Linked DNA regions of Nitrosospira lacus. Each later gene encodes a partner of the first gene's protein in a complex. Links are inferred from orthologs where the notes say so. Each region holds a gene or a part of one and is shown in the gene's direction. Other genes may lie near its edges.

The links.
Region 2: the proteins of trxA (region 1) and trxB are in contact, whole or in part, in a crystal structure (PDB 1F6M), measured with the Escherichia coli proteins. The link is inferred for Nitrosospira lacus from one-to-one orthologs.

What each region holds. Positions count from the first base shown.
Region 1 is NZ_CP021106.3:2,944,242-2,947,307, forward strand. What follows is about bases 1-2,735. They hold trxA (thioredoxin TrxA), read left to right. Parts: upstream 1-1,072; coding sequence 1,073-1,399; downstream 1,400-2,735. Other genes in these bases: EBAPG3_RS13430 (glutamine--tRNA ligase/YqeY domain fusion protein), read left to right, coding at 1-756; rho (transcription termination factor Rho), read left to right, coding at 1,552-2,735. Also shown: more of rho, read left to right, coding at 2,736-2,811. UniProt on the Escherichia coli protein: Participates in various redox reactions through the reversible oxidation of its active center dithiol to a disulfide and catalyzes dithiol-disulfide exchange reactions.
Region 2 is NZ_CP021106.3:540,960-544,157, reverse strand. What follows is about bases 104-2,970. They hold trxB (thioredoxin-disulfide reductase), read left to right. Parts: upstream 104-995; coding sequence 996-1,946; downstream 1,947-2,970. Other genes in these bases: EBAPG3_RS02445 (TraR/DksA family transcriptional regulator), read right to left, coding at 2,614-2,970; EBAPG3_RS02450 (Smr/MutS family protein), read left to right, coding at 1,982-2,578; alaS (alanine--tRNA ligase), read left to right, coding at 104-948. Outside these bases: more of alaS, read left to right, coding at 1-103; more of EBAPG3_RS02445, read right to left, coding at 2,971-3,009; EBAPG3_RS02440 (peroxiredoxin), read right to left, coding at 3,082-3,198.

The sequences.
Region 1 (3,066 bases):
GAGTCCATACGTCTTTTTGCCGAGCGCATCGGTGTCAGCAAAGCTGATTCATGGATAGATATGGGCGTGCTGGAAGACTGTTTGCGCGAAGACCTGAATGAACGCGCGCCCCGGCGCGTCGCCGTCCTGGACCCGCTTAAGGTCGTTATCGACAATTATCCGGAAAATGGCGAAGAGGAATGCCTCGCCCCTAATCATCCGCAAAAACTTGAGTGGGGAAAGCGCATGCTGCCATTATCGAAAATCATCTATATCGAAGCCAGCGATTTCATGGAGATTCCCTCCAAGGGTTATTTCCGTCTTTCTCCCGGTGCCGAAGTACGGTTGCGTTATGCGTATATTATAAAATGCATTAATGTCGTGAAGAATGCCAACGGAGAAATCATGGAAATTCACTGTACCTATGACGCCGATACCAAAAGTGGCACGGCGGGAGCGGAAAAGCGCAAAGTTAAAGGTAATATTCACTGGCTGTCGGCAAAACACGCGCGGCAAGCTGAAGTACGGCTTTATGACCGTCTTTTTGCACAAGCCCATCCTGATGCAGGAGGAGACTACAAGGCATCTCTCAACTTGCATTCAAAGAAAATTATCACCGCTTACGTAGAACCATCACTCAGCGAAGCTCGACCGGAAGATCGTTTCCAGTTTGAACGTCACGGTTACTTCATTGCCGACCGCAAGGATACACAACCGGGCAAACCGACGTTCAACCGTGCAGTAACATTGCGGGATTCATGGGGCAAAATCGCCTGATATCCGGTGAAACCATACGGAAAGGCTTTTACCCGCCGGAAGCCGGTGTAAAGCAACGGGGCAAGCGGCCTGCACGCCGGGATTTTTTTTATTCCGCGTATCATTGATCATAATTTGATTATGGCGGGACACTTCCCTTTCACACATTTTTTCGCTAGCATAGGCACATACAAAAATATGCAATTTTCCAGTATATAGTTTCTGTATTCTGTTATCGTATGGATCTATCCTGACCGGTTCAGACGTATAGCACCGATATACCTCCGCCTTGCCGCACATCATTAGCCGAATATATTAACCTTTGAACGAGAGCCCCATGAGCCAGCATATTCATTACGTCTCCGATGGAACATTTGAAGCTGAAGTATTGCAATCCGCCGTGCCCGTATTAGTTGATTATTGGGCGGAATGGTGCGGCCCGTGCAAGATGATCGCACCCATTCTGGACGAAGTTGCTAAAGAGTATGGGGAGCGGCTCAAGGTGGCCAAACTTAACATTGACGAAAACCAGACTACGCCTCCAAAATACGGTATTCGAGGTATCCCTACGCTCATGCTGTTCAAGAATGGCAATATTGAGGCAACCAAGGTGGGCGCGCTATCCAAATCTCAATTGACCGCTTTTATTGACAGTCATATTTAAACCGGCTACTCTTATAACATTGCCTCCCGAAAGTAAGTAAAAGCGGGATCCGATTGGATCACCGCTTCTAATTCTTGCTCTACCCCATCGCCTTCCCCCAACGTTTTCTGACGCTTTACAGCCCCCTGCCTTTTCACCCACGAATTCCGTCCATGCACTTATCCGACCTCAAGAACTTCCATGTCACCGAACTGGTGGAGATGGCCATCGCCAATGAAATAGACGGCGCCAACCGTTTGCGAAAACAGGACCTGATTTTTGCATTATTGAAAAATCAGGCGCGAAAGGGGGAGAGTATTTTCGGCGAAGGCACGCTGGAAGTCTTGCAGGATGGTTTCGGGTTTTTGCGATCGCCGGACACTTCCTATCTGGCGGGCCCCGACGACATCTATGTTTCCCCCAGCCAAATCCGGCGCTTCAATCTGCATACCGGAGATTCGATAGAAGGCGAAATCCGCACTCCCAAGGATGGCGAACGCTACTTTGCGCTGGTAAAGGTGGACAAGGTCAACAACGAGCCGCCGGAAAATTCCAAGCATAAAATTCTGTTTGAAAACCTCACGCCGCTTTTTCCTACCCAACGGCTGCTACTCGAACGTGACATCAAAGCCGAGGAAAATGTCACCAGCCGCATCATTGATCTCATTGCCCCCATCGGCAAGGGACAGCGCGGCCTGCTGGTGGCGAGTCCCAAATCGGGAAAAACCGTCATGCTGCAGCATATCGCTCATGCGATCGCCGCCAACCATCCCGATGTTATCCTGATGGTATTGCTGATAGACGAGCGCCCCGAAGAAGTGACCGAGATGATACGTTCGGTCAGAGGAGAAGTGGTTTCTTCCACTTTTGATGAACCGGCGGTGCGCCACGTGCAAGTCGCCGACATGGTCATTGAAAAAGCCAAGCGGCTGGTGGAACACAAGAAGGACGTGGTGATACTGCTGGACTCGATCACGCGTCTGGCACGCGCCTATAATACGGTGGTACCCGCTTCCGGCAAGGTGCTGACGGGCGGGGTCGATGCCAATGCATTGCAGCGTCCCAAGCGTTTTTTTGGCGCCGCGCGCAACATCGAGGAAGGCGGCTCCCTCACCATCATCGCCACCGCGCTGGTCGATACCGGCTCGCGCATGGATGATGTGATCTACGAGGAATTCAAAGGCACCGGCAACATGGAAATCCATCTCGACCGGCGTATGGCGGAAAAACGCACTTACCCGGCCATCAATGTCAACCGCTCCGGTACCCGCAAGGAAGAATTGCTCATCAAACCGGATGTGTTACAGAAAATCTGGGTACTGCGCAAGCTGCTCTATCCGATGGATGACATGGACGCAATGGAATTTTTGCTCGACAAGATCAAGGCCACAAAAAACAACGCGGATTTCTTCGATTCGATGCGGCGGGTATAGTACGCTGTATCGAAACTGATTTCTGGCTCGGTGTGAGTACGATGGTTCAGGGCATAGGCGACAATAGCTCAGGTAACTACGTCTTGCGTACCTGATCCCGGCGCTTAGTCATGCAAAACCCGCTTGATGTTACAAGCGACATTGAGTCCGATCCGCCACCTCCATATAATAACCGCATTGTTGCAACCCCTTCCGGATTAAAGGATAATATGCGCCTTTCCGTTCCGCAGCCTGCCGGACGGGTATAGATCAAGG
Region 2 (3,198 bases), 2.4 Mb from region 1 along the record:
ACCGAGCGTAATCATTCCGTCACCCATCTTATGCACAAGGCGTTGCGCGAGGTACTGGGTGCCCATGTGCAGCAAAAAGGCTCGCTGGTGGATGCCGATAAAACGCGTTTCGATTTTGCGCATAATCAGCCCATGACGGATGATGAAATTCGCAAGGTCGAAGTTCTGGTCAATGCGGAAATACTGACCAACGCGGCAACCGGGGCGCGCATGATGGCGATAGAGGATGCGAAGAAAACTGGTGCGATGATGCTGTTCGGTGAGAAATATGGCGACGAAGTGCGTGTGCTGGATATTGGTTCCTCGCGTGAGTTGTGCGGCGGCACACACGTCAAGCGCACGGGTGACATCGGATTATTCAAGATCGTTGCCGAGAGCGGCGTGGCGGCCGGGGTGCGGCGCGTGGAAGCGGTAACCGGAGAGGGCGCATTGGCGTATATCCAGCAGCAGGAATCGCAATTGCAGCAGGTGGCGGATGCAGTGAAGGTGCAGCCGCGGGAAGCCGCCGCTCGTATTACCCAGATTCTCGATAATGTAAAACAGCTGGAAAAAGAACTTGCACGCATGAAATCGAAACTTGCCAGTTCGCAGGGCGATGATCTCGCCGGGCAGGCGCGGGAGGTGAAAGGCGCAAAAGTCCTGGCGGTCTGTCTTGAAGATGTGGATTCGAGGGCTCTGCGCGAAACGCTGGACAAGCTCAAGGATAAATTCAAATCCTGTGTCGTCGTGCTGGCCGCTATAGATGCGGAAACGGTCAAGCTGATCGCGGGCGTCAGCGCCGATCTCACGACGAAGGTCAAGGCGGGTGAACTGATTAATTTTGTTGCCTTGCAGGTCGGCGGCAAAGGCGGCGGGCGCGCCGACATGGCCCAGGCAGGTGGAACGCAGCCGGATAACCTGCCTGCCGCACTGGAGAGCGTGGCCGGGTGGGTTGAACAACGGCTGTAGCGCCATCAGGAACTTGTTTTTTTAAAAATAAATCTTACATACGTACAATGACAAGCAAACACTCCCGCCTCCTCATCCTCGGTTCCGGTCCCGCCGGCTACAGCGCGGCGGTTTATGCCGCACGCGCCAACCTCAAGCCTGTACTCATTACCGGCATGGCCCAGGGCGGCCAGCTCATGACCACTACCGACGTCGATAACTGGCCGGCGGATGCCATGGGCGTGCAAGGCCCGGAATTGATGGAACGCTTTCAGAAACATGCGGAACGCTTTAACACCGAGATCATTTTCGATCATATTCATACCGCCAAACTTACCGATAAACCCATCACGCTGATCGGCGATCAAGGCACGTACACGTGCGATGCCCTGATTATCGCCACCGGGGCCTCCGCGCAGTACCTGGGGCTGCCTTCGGAGGAAGCGTATATGGGCAGGGGCGTGTCGGGATGCGCCACCTGCGACGGGTTTTTCTACAAGGGGCAGGATGTAGCGGTGGTGGGCGGCGGAAACACGGCGGTGGAGGAGGCCCTTTATCTTTCGAACATCGCACGGAATGTCACGGTTGTACATCGGCGCGACAAATTCCGCTCGGAAAAAATCCTGATCGATAAATTGATGGACAGGGTAAAAAATGGCAACGTCAAGCTGGAACTCAACCACGTGCTGGACGAAGTGCTGGGGGATAATTCCGGCGTTAACGGCATGCGCATCAAAAGTACCCAGGACAGCTCAGGCAAGACGGTGGCGTTGCAAGGCGTATTCATCGCGATCGGGCATAAGCCCAATACCGATATTTTTCAGGGACAACTGGAAATGAAAAATGGCTACATCCTGACCAGGGGCGGTAACGAAGGCAATGCCACTGCCACCAGCCTCCCGGGCGTATTCGCCGCGGGCGACGTGCAGGATCATATCTACCGCCAGGCGGTGACCAGCGCGGGTACCGGCTGCATGGCGGCGCTGGATGCGGAAAAGTATCTCGACGTTTCGAATTGAGTAAACGTCGAGCAACCGCGGCTTGAGAAATTTATATGAAACGGCGGGGCAAGAAGTCGGCAACCGAGCCTGCCACCGATGATGCGGCCGTATCCGGAATCGTCGATGACGACACCGCATTGTTCCGCAATGCGGTTCGGGACGTAGCGCCGCTGCCCAAACCTGACAAGACGCTCCATACCCGCAGGCAACCTCCACCCCTCCCGCGCCAGATTTCGCGTGATGAGCAAATCATGCCGGATGACTCGCTCTCCGATCATATTCCGCTGGAGATGGAAGCGGGAAATGAGTGGTCATTCCTGCGCCCTGGGGTTTCGCGCCAGACCTTGCGCCGGTTGCGGCGCGGCCATTGGGGAATTCAGGCGCAACTTGATTTGCATGGATACACCCGCGACGAAGCGCGCAGGGAACTGGTGACTTTTCTCGATACCAGTAACGAACGCGGTTTCCGTTGCGTGCGCGTGATACATGGCAAGGGGCTCGGCTCAAAGTCTCACGGGCCGGTATTGAAGGTCAGGATAGGAAGCTGGCTTTCGCAGCGCAATGACGTACTGGCTTTTTGTCAGGCCAGACCCGAGGACGGCGGCAGTGGCGCGGTGCTGGTGCTGCTCAAATCGGCACCTGCGAGATAATGCCTTGCAACGATGACTCCATCGTCATGCGCTTACTAAAGGGTTGGAGTTCCCTCGTGGGAATAGGTTTTCTCATACACGTCCTGGCAGCGCACGCATCGTAATGCAGTGGGATAAGCCATCAGCCGGTCAAAACCGATTTCACTACCGCAATCGATACAATCACCGAAATTCAGCTCCGCCAAACGTTTTAAGGAAGTCTCCACCTCACGCATTTCATGCACCTGCCGGTCCACCATGGCGGTATTGATATCCAGCAGCAAATCCGCCACCGAACCGTCGCCGGCATCGCGCACACTACCCGCCAGCTCGATATAACGCTGTTCGCCTGAACTTTCCAGTTCACCCCGGACTTCTTCCCGCAAATCCAGATAACGTTGTTGCAGGGATGTTTTCAGTTGCGCCAACTGGTCTTCGGTCAATTTTGCCATAATGAATATTTCCTTATGATTGAATCTTGAAATCCAAAGCTACACAGCTCCACTTACCAGCTATAAGTCCATTCACGAACCCTTCAGCCTCTTTAAATCCTCGATCACTTCGGCGGAGTTACGCGAAGTGCTGGCCGACAAATAAATTTTGGCAATCCTGCCTTGCGGGTCGATCAGGAAGGTATTGCG